3 regions of the Pseudomonas sp. PVC-3-1 genome follow, and region 2 is predicted to be linked to each of the others. Evidence: predicted binding sites of a transcription regulator. Region 2 holds the regulator's gene; each other region holds the start of a gene.
The links. The regulator LexA, encoded in region 2, represses DNA repair genes until DNA is damaged. The targets are predictions, from matches to a motif close to CTGTNTNNNNANACAG.
Positions count from the first base shown of each region.

Region 1: imuA (translesion DNA synthesis-associated protein ImuA) is a predicted target of LexA. The motif match lies at 2,232-2,247, and genes of this name have one in related genera.
Region 3: recN (DNA repair protein RecN) is a predicted target of LexA. The motif match lies at 3,077-3,092, and genes of this name have one in related genera.

Region 1 covers NZ_CM172023.1:4,732,177-4,739,102, forward strand. The annotation lists gene AC2T4A_RS21800 (polyamine ABC transporter substrate-binding protein) at 1-764, shown strand, start outside; gene AC2T4A_RS21805 (NAD(P)/FAD-dependent oxidoreductase) at 779-2,074, shown strand; gene imuA (translesion DNA synthesis-associated protein ImuA) at 2,346-2,960, shown strand; gene AC2T4A_RS21815 (Y-family DNA polymerase) at 2,968-4,377, shown strand; gene AC2T4A_RS21820 (error-prone DNA polymerase) at 4,374-6,926, shown strand, end outside.
Region 2 covers NZ_CM172023.1:3,103,083-3,110,008, forward strand. The annotation lists gene topA (type I DNA topoisomerase) at 1-1,459, shown strand, start outside; gene AC2T4A_RS14590 (DUF6586 family protein) at 1,527-2,048, shown strand; gene AC2T4A_RS14595 (hypothetical protein) at 2,156-2,395, shown strand; gene sulA (SOS-induced cell division inhibitor SulA) at 2,440-2,913, opposite strand; gene lexA (transcriptional repressor LexA) at 2,926-3,540, opposite strand; gene AC2T4A_RS14610 (TetR/AcrR family transcriptional regulator) at 3,807-4,523, shown strand; gene AC2T4A_RS14615 (L,D-transpeptidase family protein) at 4,580-5,104, shown strand; gene nagZ (beta-N-acetylhexosaminidase) at 5,116-6,114, shown strand; gene AC2T4A_RS14625 (S-methyl-5'-thioinosine phosphorylase) at 6,251-6,926, shown strand, end outside.
Region 3 covers NZ_CM172023.1:1,949,140-1,956,065, forward strand. The annotation lists gene AC2T4A_RS09000 (RnfH family protein) at 1-110, shown strand, start outside; gene AC2T4A_RS09005 (outer membrane protein assembly factor BamE) at 200-736, opposite strand; gene fur (ferric iron uptake transcriptional regulator) at 833-1,237, shown strand; gene recN (DNA repair protein RecN) at 1,377-3,053, opposite strand; gene grpE (nucleotide exchange factor GrpE) at 3,264-3,827, shown strand; gene dnaK (molecular chaperone DnaK) at 3,918-5,834, shown strand; gene dnaJ (molecular chaperone DnaJ) at 5,957-6,926, shown strand, end outside.

The sequences.
Region 1 (6,926 bases), 1.6 Mb from region 2:
CGCTGCTCAAGCTGCTGGAACAGAACGACCCGGGCAACAAGCATTCGGTGCCCTACCTGTGGGGCACCAACGGCATCGGCTACAACGTCGCCAAGGTCAAGCAGGTGCTGGGCGTCGACAAGATCGATTCGTGGTCCGTGCTGTTCGAGCCGGAGAACATCAAGAAGCTCAGCGCGTGCGGCGTGGCCTTCATGGACTCGCCCGACGAGATGATCCCCTCGGTGCTCAACTACCTGGGCCTGGACCCCAACAGCACCAACCCGGCGGACTACCCCAAGGCCGAGGCCAAGCTGGTGGCGGTGCGTCCGTACGTCACCTACTTCCACTCGTCCAAGTACATCTCGGACCTGGCCAACGGCAACATCTGCGTGGCCTTCGGCTACTCCGGCGACGTGTTCCAGGCGGCAGCGCGGGCCAAGGAAGCCAAGAACGGCATCGAGATCGCCTACAGCATTCCCAAGGAAGGCGCGAACCTGTGGTTCGACCTGATGGCGATCCCCTCGGATGCCGGCCATCCGGAACAGGCCCTGGCGTTCATCAACTACATCCTCGATCCGAAGGTGATCGCCGGCATCAGCGAGTACGTCGGCTACCCCAGCGCCAACGCTGACGCCAAGACCCTGCTGCCCGAGGAAATGCAGAACAACCCCGAGGTCTACCCGAGCCAGGCCGTGCTCGACAAGCTGTACATCGCCAAGGCGCCGCCGCCCAAGATCATGCGCCTGATGACCCGCAGCTGGAGCAAGATCAAGTTCAACCAATGAAACGAGACAGTCCCATGAAGCACACCGAGGAGCACGCCGCGTCCTATTACGCCGCGACCGCCCGCGACCGTCAGCATTACCCTTCCCTCACGGGGGATGTGCGGGCGGACGTCTGCGTGATCGGCGGCGGCTTCACCGGCGTGAACGCAGCCCTGGAGCTGGCCCGGCGTGGCCACTCCGTGGTGCTGCTGGAAGCCCGGCGCATCGGCTGGGGCGCCAGCGGGCGCAATGGCGGGCAGCTGATCCGTGGCATCGGCCACGACGTCAGCGGCTTCGCCAAGTACGTCGGCGAAGAAGGCGTGCAGTATCTAGAGCAGGCGGGTGTCGATTCGGTGGCCCTGGTCGCCGAACGCATCCGTGAGCTGGATATTGAGTGCGACCTGCGCTGGGGCTTCTGCGAGCTGGCCAATACCCCGGCGCAATACGCCGCCATGGTCCGCGAGCAGGAGTCGCTGAGCACCTCGGACTACCCGCACGAGACCCGGCTGGTGCCGCCGGAGCGCATGCGCGAAGTGGTCGCCAGCGACTGCTACGCCGGCGGACACGTCGACATGGGCTCGGGCCACCTGCACCCGCTCGACCTGGTGAAGGGCGAAGCCCGCGCGGCCAAGGCCTTCGGCGCGCAGATCTTCGAACAGAGCCCGGTGCTGCGTATCGAGCACGGTGCGACCGCTGTCGTGCACTGTGCGCAGGGCCGCGTACTGGCGAAGACCCTGGTGCTGGGCTGCAATGCGCACCTGGAGGAGCTGGAACCCAAGCTCACCGGCAAGGTGCTCCCCGCCGGCAGCTACGTGGTGGCCACCGAGCCGCTGTCCGAGGAACTGGCGGCACAGCTGATCCCGCAGAATATGGCGCTGTGCGACCAGAAAGTGGGACTGGACTACTACCGCCTGACGGCCGACCGCCGCCTGCTGTTCGGCGGCGCCTGTCACTACTCCGGGCGCGACCCGGCGGACATCGGCGCCTACATGCGGCCGAAGGTGCTCAAGGTGTTCCCGCAACTGGAACAGGTGAAGCTCGACTACCAGTGGGGTGGCATGATCGGCATCACCGCCAACCGCTTCCCCCAGGTCGGCCGGCTGAAGTCGCATCCCAATGTGTACTTCGCTCAGGGCTATTCCGGCCACGGGCTGAACGTCACGCACTGGTCGGCCAAGCTGCTCGCCGAGGCCATCCACCAGGGCGAGAGCAAGGGGCTGGACCTGTTCAGCGCCGTGCCCCACCTGACCTTCCCCGGCGGCAAGCTGCTGCGCTCGCCGCTGCTGGCGCTAGGCATGGCGTGGTATCGGGTGCGCGAGCTGATTGGCTGATCAATCGCGCTGCTATAAAGGAAAAGCCCCCGATTCGGGGGCTTTTCCTTTGATCTCTGCCGATCTCGGCCGTGGGATCGGATAATCGCGGACGGAGTCCGCTCTTACAGAAGACTCCAGACCAACCGCCATTGACGGCGCCTTTCCACCGGATAAACTGTATATCCATACAGCATTATTCGAGCTATCCCATGCCCTGCCACCCCATCCCCCTCCCCCGGCCCTGCCACCGGGCGCATGACTGTCGCCGCTTGCCGGCCGGGAGGCCGTGATGGGTAGCGTGGTCGCACTCGATACCCTGTTTCACCAGCGCCAGGTCTGGAAGGGCCAGCCCCAGGGGCTGCCACCCAGCCAGCAGCCCACCGGTCATGCATCGCTGGACGCAGCCCTGCCCAGCGGCGGCTGGCCGGAAGCGGCGCTCAGTGAAATTCTCCTGGCTGCCGAAGGCACCGGCGAACTGCAACTGGTCTGGCCGACCCTTGCGCGACTCAGCGCAGCAGGCGAGCGCATCGTGCTGGTCGCACCGCCCCATGTGCCCTATCCGGCCGCCTGGCAGGCCGCCGGCGTTGCTCTGAACCAGCTCGCCATCGTCCAGGCCAGTGGCCGTGATGCGCTCTGGGCCGCCGAACAGTGTCTGCGTTCGGGCAGCTGCGGCGCCGTACTGTGCTGGCCGCAGCAGGCCGACGACCGCGCCCTGCGTCGCTTGCAGGTAGCCGCCGAAACCGGGCAGACCCTGGCTATCGCCTACCGCTCGCAGCGTGAAGCGCTCAACCCGTCGCCCGCCGCGTTGCGCCTGGCGCTGGACGCCAACCCGGCGCAGTTGCGCGTACTCAAGTGCCGTGGCGGCCTGGCGCCGGCGCGGCCTATTCCGCTGCCCTGGCACTGAGGCCAGCATGCTCTGGGCCTGCATTCTCCTGCCGCAACTGGCGATGGACGGCGTGCTCCGTGGTCGTCCCGAGCCGGACGCCGCCCTGGCACTGCTCGCCGGGCCAACCCAACGCCGTGTGCTGCAGGCGGTGAACCCGGCGGCGCGGGCGCTGGGCCTCAAACCTGGCCAGTCGCTCACCGCCGCCCACGCACTGAGTCGCGATTTCGAAACCGCCGAGTACGACCTGCGTGAAGTGCAGCACGGGCAGAACCTGCTGGCTGCCTGGGCTTACGGATTCAGCTCGCAAGTCAGCCAGCATTACCCGCGCGCGCTGCTGCTGGAGGTGCAGTCCAGCCTGCAGCTGTTCGGCCCCTGGCCACGCTTCGAAGCTCGTCTGCGTGAGGAGCTGAACGGGCTGGGCTTCCGCCACCGCATCACCGCTGCGCCCAACCCGGCGGCCGCACGCATCCTCGCCAATGGCCACGACGGCCTGGCGATCCACGACAACGACCAGTTGCGCCAGTACCTGGGCAGGATGCCGCTGGAGCGCCTTGGCCTGGAGCGCGATGCCGCCACCTCGCTGAGCCGCATGGGCCTGCGCAACTTGCAGCAACTGCTCGCCCTGCCCCGCGAAAGCCTGGCCCGGCGCTTCCCACCACAGGTGCTGCGGCAGGTCGACACCTTGCTCGGCCAACGGCCGTTGGCCCTGGAGTTCTACCGGCCGCCAGATCGCTTCGAATCGCGCATCGAACTGAACTTCGACGTGGAATCCACCCAGGCACTGCTGTTCCCGCTGCGCCGCCTGACCGCCGATCTCGCCGCCTTCCTCGCCGGGCGCGACAGCGGCGTGCAGCGCTTCATCCTCCATCTGGAACACCACGAAGGCAGCGACACGCAGATGCCCGTCGGCCTGCTCAGCGCCGAGCGCGAGGCGGCCATGCTCTTCGAACTGAGTCGGGGTCGTCTGGAACAACTGCAATTGCGCGCCGCGGTTCACAGCGTGCGACTCATCGCCGACGACCTGCCGCCCTTCGTGCCGCAACACCGTGAGCTGTTCGACGACCGCCCGCAGCAATCGCAGCCCTGGGAACAACTGCGCGAGCGCCTGCGCGCGCGGCTCGGCGACGACGCCGTGCACAGTCTCGGTGCTCGCGCCGACCACCGTCCGGAGCGTGCCTGGCAGGAGCAGTCCACCCCGCACCCGCAAGTCGCCGACATTCCGCGCCCCGGCTGGCTGCTGGCGGAGCCCCAGCCACTACGCGAGTTCGCTCCGACCCTGCTGGCAGGCCCCGAGCGCATCGAATCCGGCTGGTGGGACGGCGAGGACATCCGCCGCGACTACTACCAGGTACGCACCCGCAGCGGCCAGCGCGCCTGGGTGTTCCGCCCGGTGGGCGACGATGGGCCACTGCTGCTGCACGGCTGGTTTGCATGAGCACGCCGGATCAAGGCATCGGCTACGCCGAGCTGCACTGCCTGTCCAACTTCAGCTTCCAGCGTGGGGCCTCCAGTGCCGACGAGCTGTTCGGGCGAGCGAAGAAGCTGGGCTACCGCTCCCTGGCGATCACCGACGAATGCAGCCTCGCCGGCATCGTCCGTGCCTGGCAGGCGGCGAAGGAACACGAGCTGCCGCTGATCACCGGCAGCGAACTGAGCCTCTCGCAAGGCCCGAAGCTGGTGCTGCTGGCCGAGAACCTCACGGGTTACGAGAACCTCTGTCGCCTCATCACCCACGCCCGCCGACGCGCCGAAAAGGGAAGCTATCGCCTGGTACGCTCGGACTTCGACGGCAATCTCGACCATCTGCTGGCGATCTGGCTGCCGCAAGACGACCAGGACGACGACGGCCTCTGGCTGCGCGAGCGCTTTCCTCAACGCCTCTGGCTGGGCGTCGAACTGCACAAGGGCCCGGACGACGCCGGCAGGCTGCGCGACCTGCAGAGCCAGGCTGCTCGCCTGGAGATTCCCGCCGTGGCCTGCGGCGACGTGCATATGCACATCCGCGGCCGCCGCGCCCTGCAGGACTGCATGACCGCCATCCGCCAGCACCTGCCGGTGCACGAGGCCGGTCAGTACCTGTATCCCAATGGCGAACGGCATCTGCGACCGAAAGAGGCGCTGGCGGCGATCTATCCAGCCGAACTGCTGGCGGAGACGGTGAAGATCGCCGAGCGTTGCACCTTCGATCTCGGTCAACTGGATTACCAATACCCCCGCGAGTTGGTGCCCGAAGGCCACACGCCCACCACCTGGCTGCGGGAAAAGACCGAGGAAGGCATCCTGCAACGCTGGAAAGACGGTGCCACCCCCGCCGTTCGCAAACGCGTCGAAGATGAACTGGCACTGATCGCCGAGCTGAAGTACGACAGCTACTTCCTTACGGTCTACGACATCGTCGCCTTCGCCCGCACACAGAGAATCCTCTGCCAGGGGCGTGGCTCGGCGGCCAACTCGGTGGTCTGCTTCGCCCTCGGCATTACCGAACTGGACCCGACCCGCGAGCACGTGCACCTGTTGTTCGAACGCTTCATCTCCCGCGAACGCAACGAGCCGCCGGATATCGACGTCGACTTCGAGCACGACCGCCGCGAGGAAGTCATCCAGTACGTGTTCCGTCGCTACGGCCGCACCCGCGCCGCCCTCACTGCCGTGGCCAGCACCTACCGCGGCGCCGGCGCGGTGCGCGATGTGGCCAAGGCGCTGGGATTACCGCCGGACCAGGTCGGCGCACTGGCCGACTGCTGCGGCGCCTGGAGCCGCGAGGCGCCGCACGCCGACCGCCTGCGCGAAGCCGGCTTCGACCCGGAGAGTCCGATCCTGCGCCGTGTGCTGGCCCTGACCGGGCAACTGGTCGGCTTCCCGCGACACCTGTCGCAGCACCCCGGCGGCTTCGTCATTTCCCAGCAGCCACTGGAAACCCTGGTGCCGGTGGAAAACGCGGCGATGCCCGAGCGCACCCTGATCCAGTGGGACAAGGACGACCTCGACGCCGTCGGCCTGCTCAAGGTCGACGTGCTCGCCCTGGGCATGCTCAGCGCCCTGCGCCGCTGTTTCGACCTGATCGAACGCTATCGCGGGGAACGCTACACCCTCGCCTCGCTACCGCAGGAGTGCAAGGAGACCTACGCCATGATCAGCCGTGCCGACACCGTGGGCGTGTTCCAGATCGAGTCACGCGCGCAGATGGCGATGCTGCCGCGCCTGCGGCCCGAGACTTTCTACGACCTGGTGATCGAGGTCGCCATCGTCCGCCCCGGCCCGATCCAGGGCGACATGGTCCATCCCTACCTGCGCCGGCGGAACAAGGAAGAGCCGGTCGTGTATCCCTCCAAGGAGCTGGAGCCGGTGTTCGAGCGCACCCTCGGCGTGCCGCTGTTCCAGGAACAGGTGATGCAACTGGCGATCATCGCCGCCGAATACACACCTGGCGAAGCCGACCAGTTGCGCCGCTCGATGGCCGCCTGGAAGCGCCACGGCGGGCTGGAACCGCATCGCAAGCTGCTTTCGGAGCGCATGCTGGCGAAGGATTACACCCAGGAATACATCGACCGCATCTTCGAGCAGATCAAGGGTTTCGGCAGCTACGGCTTCCCCGAATCCCACGCTGCCAGCTTCGCCCTGCTCACCTACGCCAGTTGCTGGCTGAAATGCCACGAACCGGCCGCCTTCACCTGCGCGCTGATCAACAGCTGGCCCATGGGTTTCTACAGCCCCGACCAGTTGCTGCAGGACGCTCGCCGCCATGGCCTGGCGATCCGTCCGGTGGACGTGCGCCACAGCCAGTGGGACTGCACCCTTGAGCCCATCGCCGAACGCCAGCCGGCCATCCGTCTCGGCCTGCGCATGGTGCGCGGGCTGCGCGAAGACGTCGCCACCCGCATCGCCCAGGCGCGCGGACAGCGCCCCTTCGCCGATGTCGCCGACCTCTGCCTGCGTGCCCATCTCGACGGTCGCGCCCGCGAACAGCTGGCCGACGCCGGCACC
Region 2 (6,926 bases):
CCAGCTGTCGGGCATGGAGCGCGACGCCGAGCGCCTGTACGACCTGATCTGGCGCCAGTTCGTGGCCTGCCAGATGCCGCCGGCCGAGTACCTGTCCACCACCGTCAGCGCCGCTGCCGGTGACTTCGAGCTGCGCGCCAAGGGCCGTATCCTCAAGTTCGACGGTTACACCAAGGTGCTGCCGCAGCAGAGCAAGCCGGGCGAGGACGATGTCCTGCCGGAAATGAACCAGGGCGATGCCATGAAGCTGCTCAAGCTCGATCCGAGCCAGCACTTCACCAAGCCGCCGGCGCGCTTCTCCGAAGCCAGCCTGGTCAAGGAACTGGAAAAGCGCGGTATCGGCCGTCCGTCCACCTACGCGGCGATCATCTCCACCATCCAGGAGCGCGGCTACGTCACCACCCACAACCGCCGCTTCTACGCGGAGAAAATGGGCGACATCGTCACTGACCGCCTCAACGAGAGCTTCTCCAACCTCATGGACTACGGCTTCACCGCCGGCATGGAAGAGAACCTCGATGACGTGGCTCAGGGTGAGCGCGACTGGAAAAACGTGCTGGACGAGTTCTACGGCGACTTCCGCAAGAAGCTCGACCTGGCCGAAGCCTCCAACGATGGCATGCGCGCCAACCAGCCGACCCTGACCGACATCCCCTGCCGCGAGTGCGGCCGGCCGATGATGATCCGTACCGCGTCCACCGGCGTGTTCCTCGGCTGCTCGGGCTACAGCCTGCCACCCAAAGAGCGCTGCAAGGCGACCGTGAACCTGATTCCGGGCGACGAAATCGCCGCGGATGACGAGGGCGAGTCCGAATCCCGCGTATTGCGCGGCAAGCATCGTTGCCCGATCTGCAGCACCGCCATGGATGCGTATCTGGTCGACGAAAAACGCAAGCTGCACATCTGCGGCAACAACCCCGATTGCGCCGGCTACGAGATCGAGGAAGGCCAGTACCGCATCAAGGGCTACGAAGGCCCGAGCCTGGAATGCGACAAGTGCGGCAGCGAGATGCAGCTCAAGACCGGCCGCTTCGGCAAGTTCTTCGGTTGCACCAACCCGACCTGCAAGAACACCCGCAAGCTGCTGAAGAGCGGCGAGCCCGCGCCGCCGAAGATGGACGCCATCCGCATGCCGGAACTCAAGTGCGAGAAGGTGGACGATATCTACGTACTGCGTGACGGTGCTTCCGGCCTGTTCCTGGCCGCCAGCCAGTTCCCGAAGAACCGCGAGACCCGTGCTCCGCTGGTTGCCGAGCTGGTGCCGCACAAGGAAGAACTGGATCCGAAGTACCACTTCCTGCTCTCCGCTCCGGCGAAAGACCCGGATGGCCGCCCGGCGGTGATCCGCTTCAGCCGCAAGACCAAGGAGCAGTACGTGCAGTCCGAGGTCGACGGCAAGCCTACTGGCTGGCGTGCGTTCTTCGACGGCGGCAAGTGGAAGGTCGAAGACAAGCGCTGATGGAAGGCGCGCCCCGCTGAGGCGGGGCGTGCTTATACTGCCGAAGTCGACTGCAGAGGGCCTGGTCATGGCGAACGAACTCTATACCCGCACCAACCAGAAGCTGTTCTTCGCCGGCCTGGCCCTGGAAGCCTGGCGCAGCGCCGAAGCCGCGCGCGCGATGAACGCCCAGGCGCGTATCCAGGCCGAGCGCGAAGCGGCGCTGTTCCATCTCTACGGAGCGGTGCTGGGCGTGGCCCATGAAATCGCCGGCTACTACCGCCTGCCCCAGGCCGGTGCGCCGCGCGTCGATATCCTGCTGAACGCCCAGGTGCTGGCTGCCGCTCCGAGCCCGGAGCTGGCGGAAATGGTCGAACTGGCGCAATCGCCGGAAGCCTGGCTGGGCCGCCTGTTGGCTGCCTATGCCGAGCTGTTCCAGCCGCCGAGCGAGCCGAAGAAAGCCAAGGTCGATCCCACTCAGCCGCTGATCCAGGCGATCAATGTCGACGATGAAGCGCCTACCGCGTTGGGCAATGACGAGCTGGAGGCCTGGCGCAAATCCATCAAGGAGTTGGTGCTGCGCTTCCGCGCATCGCTCACCGAGCTCTGATCCCTGCCTCACGGCGTGCCGGCCTTCCGGTCGGTCCGCGCAAGCTTTGGCTAGGGTGTAGCGAATGTGGCTGTTACACTACGCGTTCTGCTGTGGAGAACGTCGCTATGCCAACCTCATTTCTGGAAATTGTCGAGCTGCCTGACGGGCGCATTGTGCTGCGTCGTGCGGACGAGGAGGAGGCGCTGGTGACCCTGGAGTTCTCTGCCGATGCCAAGGGCTTCCTGCAGGGCCAACACATCGAGATCGCCAAGGCGATGTTCAATGTCGGTGTACAGATGGCTGGTCGTCTCGCCGAAGGTGGCGACATGAGCATGGACGACGAAGGCCCTCGCGTCCTGCACTGAGTTCTTCCGCTTCGCCGCGTTCGCGGCGAAGCTTCTCGCTCCAATCAACCCAGACGAATATTCAGGCTCTGCGCCTGGCCGGCGACGGCAGCGCGGGACAGTTGCGTGCGCGCTTTCGCGCTGAGGTTCAGCCAGCTCACTACGGTGTGGCTGTTGCCCAGACGCAGCGCTTCGCAGGCCAGCGCATGCGCTGCGGCCTGATCGCGGGCCGGCAGCAGCAGGATGCCCTGGCGGTTCAGGCCGGCCTTGCGCAGCCAGTCCGGCGTCAGGCTGGACGGCGGGGCGATCAGGGTCAGCCAGCGCGAGTCACTTTCCTCGCTCAGTTCGCGGAGCATCGGCGCCAGTAACATCAGGCATTGGCCGGGGAGGCCGCGCAGAGCAATTTCGCTGAAGGCGCTTTCATCGGCGATGGGCTCTTCTTCCATCAGCTCCGGGAGCAGGGGAGCAGTACCGCTTGCCCAGAGTGCTTCCTGGAACAGCGGGAGTTGCGGCAGGTTCTGCGGCTGCGGGTACTGCATGGATGTCTCCTGTTAGCGACGGATCACGCCGACGCTCAAGCCTTCGATGACCAGTTCCTGTTCCTTGAGATCGACCTCGATGGGGGCGAACTCCGGGTTCTCGGCAAGCAGCCAGACCTTGCTGCCTTCGCGCTTGAAGCGCTTCACCGTTACCTCTTCACCCAGGCGGGCAACCACGATCTGGCCGTTACGCGCCTCGCGGGTGACATGCACGGCGAGCAGGTCGCCATCCATGATGCCGACGTCCTTCATGCTCTGGCCGCGCACACGCAGCAGATAGTCGGCCGGCGGGTTGAAGAAGGTGGGGTTGATCCGACAGGTGTCGTCGACGTTCTGCTCGGCGAGGATCGGCGCGCCAGCGGCGACGCGGCCGATGATCGGCAATTCGTCGTCGTTGGCGGCAGTCTTGGGCTCGAAGCCGGGGATGCGAATGCCACGGGAGGCGCCCGGGGTCATTTCGATGGCGCCTTTGCGGGCGAGGGCCTTCAGGTGCTCCTCGGCAGCATTGGGCGACTTGAAGCCGAGCTCCTGGGCGATTTCCGCGCGGGTGGGCGGGTAGCCGTTGGCTTCCAGGCAGCGTTTGATGAAGGCGAGGATCTCGGCTTGGCGCGGCGTGAGCTTCAGCATGTCCATACTCTGGCTTTTTATACAGTGCCTGGGATTATATACAGTGATGGCGGGCTGGCAATGCTTTTATTGGTCGCGGCTGTCGGTGGAACGTTCGTGCATGTAACCTTTGGTCTTTGGCAAGCGTCTTGCTGTCTTCTTATTTAGGATAAGTACGGTGTCTCGTCGCATTGCCATGATATTGGTAACAATCCATCGCACTTTGCTTGACAATACAAGACGCTGAAACGTATGTTTCAAACAAGTGTTTGTCAGGCGGAGTAGCCATGGCCCAGTCGGAAACCGTCGAACGCATCCTGGATGCTGCGGAACAGTTGTTCGCGGAGAAAGGCTTCGCCGAAACTTCTTTGCGTCTGATCACCAGCAAGGCGGGGGTGAACCTCGCGGCGGTGAACTATCACTTCGGCTCGAAGAAGGCGTTGATCCAGGCAGTCTTCTCGCGCTTCCTCGGCCCGTTCTGCGCCAGCCTTGAAAAGGAACTGGATCGCCGCCAGGCCAAGCCCGATGCGCCGCGCGCCACCCTGGAAGAGCTGCTGGAGCTGCTCGTGGTCCAGGCCATGGCGGTGAAGCCTCGTAGCGGCAACGACCTGTCGATCTTCATGCGCCTGCTGGGTCTGGCCTTCAGCCAGAGCCAGGGCCATCTGCGCAAGTACCTCGAAGAGGTCTACGGCAAGGTGTTCCGCCGCTACATGCTGCTGGTGCATGAATCCGCGCCGCGCCTGCCGCCGCTGGAGCTGTTCTGGCGCGTGCACTTCATGCTGGGTACCGCCGTGTTCAGCATGTCCGGCATCAAGGCACTGCGCGCCATGGCCGAGAACGATTTCGGCGTGAACACTTCCATCGAGCAGGTGATGCGCCTGATGGTGCCGTTCCTTGCTGCCGGCATGCGTGCCGATAGCGGTGTGAGCGATCCGTCGCTGGCCGGTGCCCAGCTCAAGCCGCGCACCAAGTCGAGCGCCGCACAGGCTCCCGCCAAGGTCTGATCCGGGCCCGGCTTCGCGCTGGGCTGCGTCGGTCCGATCGGCTACAGTAGCCGGCCATGGCTGATCTTGATCTTCTCCATATCTCCCTTGCTGACCAGATGCTCTACGGCTTTGCCGCGGGGCGTCTTGTCTTGCGTGTTCCGGTATCCAGCGCCGCCAACGGCGCGGGGGAGCGCAACGGCTCCGGCTGCACACCGCGCGGCTTGCACCAGGTCCGTGCGCGTATTGGCGAGGGCTTGCCCAAAGGTGCGGTCCTGAAGGGGCGACGCTGGACCGGCGAGACCTGGACGGCCGAGCTTCACGAGGCCTTTCCCGGTCGCGACTGGATACTTACGCGCATCTTGTGGCTCAGTGGCTGCGAACCGGGGCGCAATCGGATGGGGGAGGTCGATACTTTCCGTCGCTACATCTACCTGCACGGCACGCCCGACTGCGAGCCCATGGGCATGCCGCTGTCCCACGGCTGTATCCGCCTGCGCAATGACGACCTGCTGGAACTCTTCCCGCGGGTGCCGCTCCATTGCCGGGTCAGAATCGAAGAGGCCGCCTGTCCCGACTGGCAGGCGGCGCAACTGAATTGAAAGGAATGCACATGCAAGGCTCCCTGATGCTCGACATCGGCGGCACCTGGCTGACCGCCGAGGACCGTCAGATCCTGCGCCACCCGGAAGTCGGTGGCCTGATCATCTTTGCCCGCAACATCGAGTCGCCGCGCCAGGTGCGCGAGCTGATGGCGGCTATTCGCGCAGTACGCCCCGACCTGCTTCTGGCCGTAGACCAGGAGGGGGGGCGCGTGCAGCGTCTGCGCCAGGGCTTCCTGCGCCTGCCGGCGATGCGCGCCATTGCCGATAATGCCAACGCCGAACGACTGGCCGAGCAGTGCGGCTGGCTGATGGCAACCGAAGTGCTGGCGGTTGGGCTCGATCTGAGCTTCGCCCCGGTACTGGACCTGGATCACCAGCGCAGCGCCGTGGTCGGCAGCCGCGCTTTCGAAGGCAACCCGGAGCGCGCCGTTACGTTGGCGGGTGCGTTCATTCGTGGCATGCGCGCCGCCGGCATGGCTTCCACCGGCAAACACTTCCCCGGCCACGGTTGGGCGGAGGTGGATTCCCACGTGGGGATTCCCGAGGACGAGCGCACGCTGGAGCAGATTCGGGCTGTGGATCTGGTCCCATTCCAGCGCCTGTCCGGCGAACTGGATGCGTTGATGCCGGCCCATGTGATCTACCCGCGGGTCGACCCGAACCCAGCAGGCTTCTCGCGCCGCTGGCTGCAGGACATCCTGCGCGGAGAATTGGGCTTCGGCGGGGTGATCTTCAGTGACGATCTGTCCATGGCCGGCGCCCACGTGGTCGGCGATGCCGCCAATCGCATCGAGGCCGCGCTGAGCGCTGGCTGCGACATGGGCCTGGTGTGCAACAACCGCGCCTCCGCCGAACTGGCCCTGAGCGCCCTGCAGCGCCTCAAGGTCACTGCGCCACAGCGCCTGCAACGTATGCGCGCCAAAGCCTGGCCGGGCATCGAATACAAGCAGCTGCCGCGCTGGCAACAAGCCGTCGGCGAGTTGCGCGCCGCACAACTGATCGATTAATTGCAATCTGCCGCGCGTCGGCATGACGGCGTTGGAAGGCTGGCTCGGGCTGCACATTGATGTGTGGTCCGATCCAGCCTTCCGCCTTGTTCTGCGCTAGCTCGCGAGATTGCAGGAATAAATTGAGGATAGAAGCATGACTGTCTACGCCATCATCGGCGGCACTGGCCTGACCCAGCTGGAAGGGTTGACCCTGAAGGACGCCATCGAACTGGACACGCCTTACGGCGCGCCTTCGGCGGCCATCCAGCGTGGCGAGTTTGCCGGCCGCGAGGTGCTGTTCCTCGCCCGTCACGGCCATCCGCATCGCTTCCCGCCGCACCAGGTGAACTACCGCGCCAACCTCTGGGCACTGAAGCAGGCCGGCGCCGAAGCCATTCTGGCGGTGAACGCTGTGGGTGGTATCCACGCGGCCATGGGGAGCGGCCATCTCTGCGTGCCGCACCAGATCGTCGATTACACCTGGGGCCGCGAGCACACCTATTTTGCCGGTGACATCGAGCATGTCACCCACATTGACTTCAGCCATCCCTATGACGAGGCGCTTCGGCTCAAGTTGATCGCCGCCCTGCAGGCGCTGGGCTTTGCGTACAGCAGCCATGGCGTGTATGCCGCGACTCAGGGCCCACGTCTGGAAACCGTGGCGGAAGTCGCCAAGCTGGAGCGCGATGGTTGCGACATCATCGGCATGACCGGCATGCCCGAAGCCGCGTTGGCTCGTGAGCTGGACCTGCCTTATGCCTGTCTGTCGCTGGTGGTGAACCCGGCAGCTGGCAAGTCCAGCGGCATCATCACCATGGCCGAGATCGAGC
Region 3 (6,926 bases), 1.2 Mb from region 2:
AACGTGTGCTGGAAGAGGGCGAGCGGGTGGAGATTTACCGCCCGCTGATCGCTGATCCGAAGGAAGTGCGTAAGCAGCGGGCCGCGCGGGCCAAGGCGGCGCGCGGCTGATTCCGGTGCGATGCGTGATCCTCATGCGATGAAGGCACAGGCAACAAAAAGCCCGGCATAGGCCGGGCGTTTTCGTTGGAGCGAATCCCTTATTGCGGATTCTTGTCCAGAGGTTCCGGAGTCGGGATCGGTACGGTTTCCACCTGGTCGACTTCCTTCTGGATCTGCTCTTCCACGGAGCCGGGCTTGGCCGGTTCTTCCTTGGGTTGTTCGGGCTGCTGCTGCGGCGCTTCCGGGGCCAGCGGCGGGGCAACGCCGTCCTTGCCGAGGATCGACTCGTCGCGGCTGACGCCGGGCATGAAGTCGCCGTTGAGGCCGATCAGTTGATCGTTTGCGCCGAAGAACAGGCTCATCCGCTCCTGCTGGCGCTGACCGCCGCCGGGCTGGATGCTGTACAGATAGTCCCAGCGATTGGGGTGGAAGGTGTCCGCGATCAGGGGGTTGCCCATGATAAACCGCACTTGGCGCCGGGTCATTCCGGGCTTCAACTGGTCTATCATGTCCTGCGTTACAACGTTGCCCTGCTGGATATCGATCTTGTAGACCCCCGGGAACGAGCAACCGGCGAGTGCGGCGAGTCCCAGCCCGAAAGCGAGACTGGTCAGCATGAGCTTGGCGTTTTGCATCAAGGGGTGACTTCCACTATCTTGGCTGAGCGACGAAATCCCGATCATACCTGTATTGAGAGATGCTGCGAAGCATTCCGCGCCGAGAAAGCACACATGGTTGAAAATAGCGAACTGCGCAAAGCCGGACTGAAGGTCACACTGCCGCGCGTCAAGATCCTCCAGATGCTCGATTCCGCCGAGCAGCGCCACATGAGCGCAGAGGATGTTTACAAAGCGCTGATGGAGGCGGGTGAGGACGTTGGTCTGGCCACTGTCTACCGCGTCCTGACCCAGTTCGAAGCCGCCGGCCTGGTGGTGCGCCACAACTTCGATGGCGGCCATGCCGTCTTCGAACTGGCCGACAGCGGTCACCATGACCACATGGTCTGCGTCGATACCGGCGAAGTCATCGAGTTCATGGACTCGGAAATCGAGAAGCGCCAGAAGGAGATCGTCAAGGAGCGCGGCTTCGAGCTCGTCGATCACAATCTGGTGCTCTACGTGCGCAAGAAGAAATAAGCGTACGCAGATGCAAAGGCGGCGACCCTCGGGTCGCCGTTTTCGTTTGGGGCTTCCATGCAGGAGCGAGCTTGCTCGCGAACAAAATTCCCGGTTGCCTCAGGGCCAAGCAGTTCGCGAGCGAGCTCGCTCCTACAGGTCAGTTCTGGACTGCGGAATCGACCATCTTGCGAGCGTGGGCCAGGGATTCCTTGGTCAGGTCGACGCCGCCGAGCATGCGGGCGATTTCTTCGATGCGCTCGGACTTCTTCAGGTTGGCCACGGCGGTACGGGTTTCGCTGGTGTCGCGGTCCTTGTGGACGAACAGGTGCTGGTGTCCCTGTGCCGCGACTTGCGGCAAATGGGTGACCGTCAGCACCTGGCCGCGATCGCCCAGGCGGCGCAGCAGTTGGCCGACGACTTCGGCGGTGGGGCCGCCGATGCCGACGTCCACCTCGTCAAAGACCAGCGTGGGAGTGCGTGAGGTCTGCGCGGTGATCACCTGGATCGCCAGGCTGATGCGCGACAATTCGCCGCCCGAGGCAACCTTGGCCAGGCCCTTCAGTGGTTGGCCGGGGTTGGCGCTGACGAGGAATTCCAACTGTTCCAGACCATTCACCTGAGGCTCATCGGAAGTGGCGTCGCGCAGTTCGATGGCGAAGCGGCCCCCCGGCATCCCCAGTCGCTGCATCTCCACTTCCACGGCCTTGGCAAGTTGCGGTGCGGCGGTGCGACGAAGCTGGCTGAGCTCTGCGGCCTTCTCCTGGTAATGGCGGGCGTAGGCGGCGAGCTCCTCGCCCAGGCGGTCGACGGCTTCGTCGTCGGCGTTCAGCGCTTCGAGTTCGTCCAGCAGACGCTGCTGCAAATCCTGTAGTTCATGGGGCTGGACGCGGTGTTTGCGCGCGAGGCTATAGATGGTGTCCATCCGCTCTTCCAGTTGCTGAAGGCGCAGGGGGTCGGCGTCGAAGTGGTCGACGAAGCGGTTCAGTTCGCCGATGGCCTCTTCCACCTGGATTTGCGCGCTGGACAGCAGGTTCACCGCTTCGCCCAGCGCGGCGGGCTGGCTCTGGAAAGCGGTGAGGCGGTTGAGGCTGGAGGTCAGCGTCGACAGCACGTTGCCGGCATCGCTCTCGCTGCACAGTTCGACTACTTGGCGGCAGGCGGCGATCAGGCTGCCGGCATTGCTCTGAGTCTTGTGCTCGGCCTCCAGTGACTCCAGTTCGTTGTCGCCCAGGCCGAGGTTTTCCAGCTCTTCCAGCTGATAACTGAGCAACTGGTGGCGGGCGCGCTGCTCTTCGCCGTTGCGCGACAGGCGGTCCAGCTCCTGGCGGGTCTGCTTCCAGCGCTGCGCGGCAAGATGCACCTGGCGCGCCAGGTCCTGACTGCCGGCGTACTCGTCGAGCAGGCGGCGGTGGGTATCGGCCTTGAGCAGCGACTGATGCTCATGCTGGCTGTGGATATCGATCAGCAACTCGCCCAGGTGCTTGAGGTCGCCCAGCGGGCAGGGTGAGCCGTTGATGTAGGCGCGCGAACGGCCTTCGGCGGTGATCACTCGGCGCAGGATGCACGGCCCGTCCTGCTCCAGGTCGCGCTCGGCGAGCCAGTCGCGGGCTTCGGCAATCGCACTGACATCGAAGCTGGCGAGAATGTCTGCCTTGTCGGAGCCGGGGCGCACCACGCCGCTGTCGGCGCGGTCACCGAGGGCGAGGCCGAGGGCGTCGAGCATGATCGACTTGCCGGCGCCCGTCTCGCCGGTGATCACGGTCATGCCGGCGGCGAGCTCGAGATCGAGGTGCTCGACGATGGCGTAGTTGTGCACAGACAGGTGAACCAGCATGGGCGGCGGCTCCGTAGAAATGTCTGGTTATTTATACAGTATTTTCGGCCGCTGGCAATTCTCCTTCGTCGTCTGTGGGGTGCTTGATGTGGGTGCCTTGAGCTTGCCGCCCTTGAAGTCAAAAAAAGGCGCCCCATATAGTCGGCAGAGCCGCGGACCATTGGGTTCGCTTTGTTTTCAAAGGCTTATTTTCTTTTTTAGGAGAGTGGCATGTCTGACGAACAACAGACTCAGGATTCCCAGTTCAACGAGCAGCCGGAAACCGGCGCTACCGGGGACCTGAACGCCCGCGTGCTGGAGCTGGAAGAACAGGTCGCCGCGGCGAAGGATCAAAGCCTGCGTGCCGTCGCTGAATTGCAGAACGTCCGCCGCCGTGCCGAGCAGGACGTGGAGAAGGCGCACAAGTTCGCCCTGGAGAAATTCGCCGGCGACCTGCTGCCGATCGTCGATACCCTCGAGCGCGCGCTGGAGATGTCGAACCCGGAAGACGAAGCAATCAAGCCGATGCGCGAAGGCATCGAGCTGACGCTGAAGATGTTCCACGACACGCTGGCGCGCTACAACCTCGAGCCGGTCGACCCGCACGGCGAGCCGTTCAACCCCGAACACCACCAGGCCATGGCCATGGAAGAGAGCATCCGTCTCGAGCCGGGTAGCGTGGTCAAGGTGTTCCAGAAGGGTTACCTGCTCAACGGTCGCCTGCTGCGTCCGGCCATGGTCGTGGTCAGCAAGGCACCTGAACAAACTCCGCCTTCGATCGACGAGAAGGCTTGAAATCCACCACCCGGTCCCCATCTGGGTAATCAACCGAGCCAAAGACCCGCAACAGGGTCAGCGCGGAATCTAATTTCTGGAGAGTGAAATATGGGCAAAATCATTGGTATCGACCTGGGGACCACCAACTCCTGTGTGTCCATCCTGGAGAACGGTAACGTCAAGGTCATCGAGAACGCCGAAGGCGCTCGTACCACCCCGTCGATCATCGGCTACGCCAACGACGGCGAAATCCTGGTAGGTCAGCCGGCCAAGCGCCAGGCCGTGACCAACCCGACCAACACCCTGTACGCCGTGAAGCGCCTGATTGGCCGTCGCTTCGAAGAAGACGTCGTACAGAAAGACATCAAGATGGTGCCGTACAAGATCGTCAAGGCTGACAATGGCGACGCCTGGGTCGAGGCCAAGGGTCAGAAGATGGCTCCGCCGCAGGTCTCCGCTGAAGTCCTGAAAAAGATGAAGAAGACCGCCGAGGATTACCTGGGCGAGCCGGTCACCGAAGCGGTCATCACCGTTCCGGCCTACTTCAACGACAGCCAGCGTCAAGCCACCAAGGACGCCGGCCGTATCGCCGGTCTGGACGTCAAGCGCATCATCAACGAACCGACCGCGGCCGCGCTGGCCTACGGCCTGGACAAGGCCAAGGGCGACCACACCATCATCGTGTATGACCTGGGCGGCGGTACCTTCGACGTTTCCGTGATCGAGATCGCAGAAGTCGATGGCGAGCACCAGTTCGAAGTACTGGCCACCAACGGCGACACCTTCCTGGGTGGTGAAGACTTCGACCTGCGCCTGATCGATTACCTCGTCGAGGAATTCAAGAAAGAATCCGGCATGGACCTCAAGGGCGACCCGCTGGCCATGCAGCGCCTGAAGGAAGCGGCCGAAAAAGCCAAGATCGAGCTGTCCTCGACCCAGCAGACCGACGTCAACCTGCCGTACGTCACTGCTGACGCCTCCGGCCCGAAACACCTGAACGTCAAGGTTTCCCGCGCCAAGCTGGAATCCCTGGTGGAAGACCTGGTCACCCGTACCATCGAGCCGTGCCGCGTTGCGCTCAAGGACGCAGGCCTGGACGTGTCGAAGATCGACGAAGTGATCCTGGTCGGCGGCCAGACCCGCATGCCGCTGGTGCAGAAGACCGTTGCCGAGTTCTTCGGCAAGGAAGCGCGCAAGGACGTCAACCCGGACGAAGCCGTTGCCATGGGTGCTGCCATCCAGGGCGCCGTACTGGCCGGCGACGTGAAGGACGTGCTGCTGCTCGACGTCACCCCGCTGACCCTGGGTATCGAAACCCTCGGTGGCGTGATGACCGCGCTGATCGACAAGAACACCACCATCCCGACCAAGAAGTCGCAGGTGTTCTCCACTGCCGATGACAACCAGGGCGCCGTGACCATCCACGTTCTGCAGGGCGAGCGCAAGCAAGCCGGCCAGAACAAGTCGCTGGGCAAGTTCGACCTGGCCGACATCCCGCCGGCTCCGCGCGGTGTGCCGCAGATCGAAGTGACCTTCGACATCGACGCCAACGGCATCCTGCATGTGGGCGCCAAGGACAAGGCCACCGGCAAGCAGCAGTCCATCGTGATCAAGGCCTCTTCCGGTCTGTCCGAGGACGAGATCCAGCAGATGGTCCGCGACGCCGAAGCGAATGCCGAGGAAGACCGCAAGTTCGAGGAGTTGGCCGCAGCCCGCAACCAGGGCGACGCGCTGGTTCACGCCACTCGCAAGATGGTCACCGAGGCTGGCGACAAGGCCACTGCCGAGGAGAAGGCTGCCATCGAGAAAGCTCTCGGCGAGCTGGAAGTTGCCGTGAAAGGCGACGACAAGGCCGAGATCGAAGCGAAGATGAACGCGCTGTCCCAGGCGTCCACCCCGCTGGCGCAGAAGATGTACGCCGAACAGCCGCAGCCGGGTGCTGCCGCTCAGGGCGAGGCCGCTGACGACAAGGCTGGCGACGATGTCGTCGACGCCGAGTTCGAAGAGGTCAAGGAGAACAAGTAAGCCGCGTGCTTGCTTCCGCTCCGGCGCACCGACCAGCGTGTCGGTGCGCATGAAACGTCACGCGGGGGCTTGCTCCCGCGTTGGCGTGTCTGGGGGAACGGTTTTTAGAGTGCAGGAAAGTTATGGCCAAACGTGATTTTTACGAGGTACTGGGTGTCGAGCGCGGCGCCAGCGAAGCGGACCTGAAGAAGGCCTATCGCCGGCTCGCCATGAAGTTCCACCCGGACCGCAATCCCGGCGACAAGGAGGCCGAGGATAAATTCAAGGAGGCCAACGAGGCGTACGAGGTCCTGTCCGACGCCAGCAAGCGCGCGGCCTACGACCAGTACGGCCATGCCGGCGTCGACCCGCAGATGGGTGGCGGCGGTGCCGGCTTCGGCGGCGCGAGCTTCTCGGACATCTTCGGCGATGTCTTCAGTGATTTCTTCGGTGGCGGCGGCGGTCGCGGCGGTTCCCGTGGCGGCCCGGCCCGTGGCGCGGACCTGCGCTACACCCTCGATCTCGACCTGGAAGACGCAGTTCGCGGCACCACCGTGACCATTCGCGTTCCCACCCTGGTCGGCTGCAAGACCTGCAGCGGCAGCGGCGCCAAGCCCGGCACCACGCCGGTCACCTGTACCACTTGCGGTGGTATCGGCCAGGTGCGCATGCAGCAGGGCTTCTTCTCGGTGCAGCAGACCTGCCCGCGTTGCCATGGCAGCGGCAAGATGATCACCGACCCCTGTGGTTCCTGCCATGGCCAGGGCCGGGTGGAAGAGCACAAGACCCTGTCGGTGAAAGTGCCGGCCGGCGTCGATACTGGTGACCGCATCCGTCTGACCGGCGAAGGCGAGGCCGGCGCCCATGGTGGCCCGGCGGGCGACCTTTACGTAGTGGTGAACGTGCGCGAGCACGATATCTTCCAGCGCGACGGCAAGCACCTGTACTGCGAGGTACCGATCAGCTTCGCCGATGCCGCCCTGGGTGGCGAGCTGGAAGTGCCGACCCTGGATGGCCGCGTGAAGCTGAAGATTCCCGAGGGTACCCAGACCGGCAAGCTGTTCCGCCTGCGCGGCAAGGGCGTTGCCCCGGTGCGCGGCGGCGGTGCTGGCG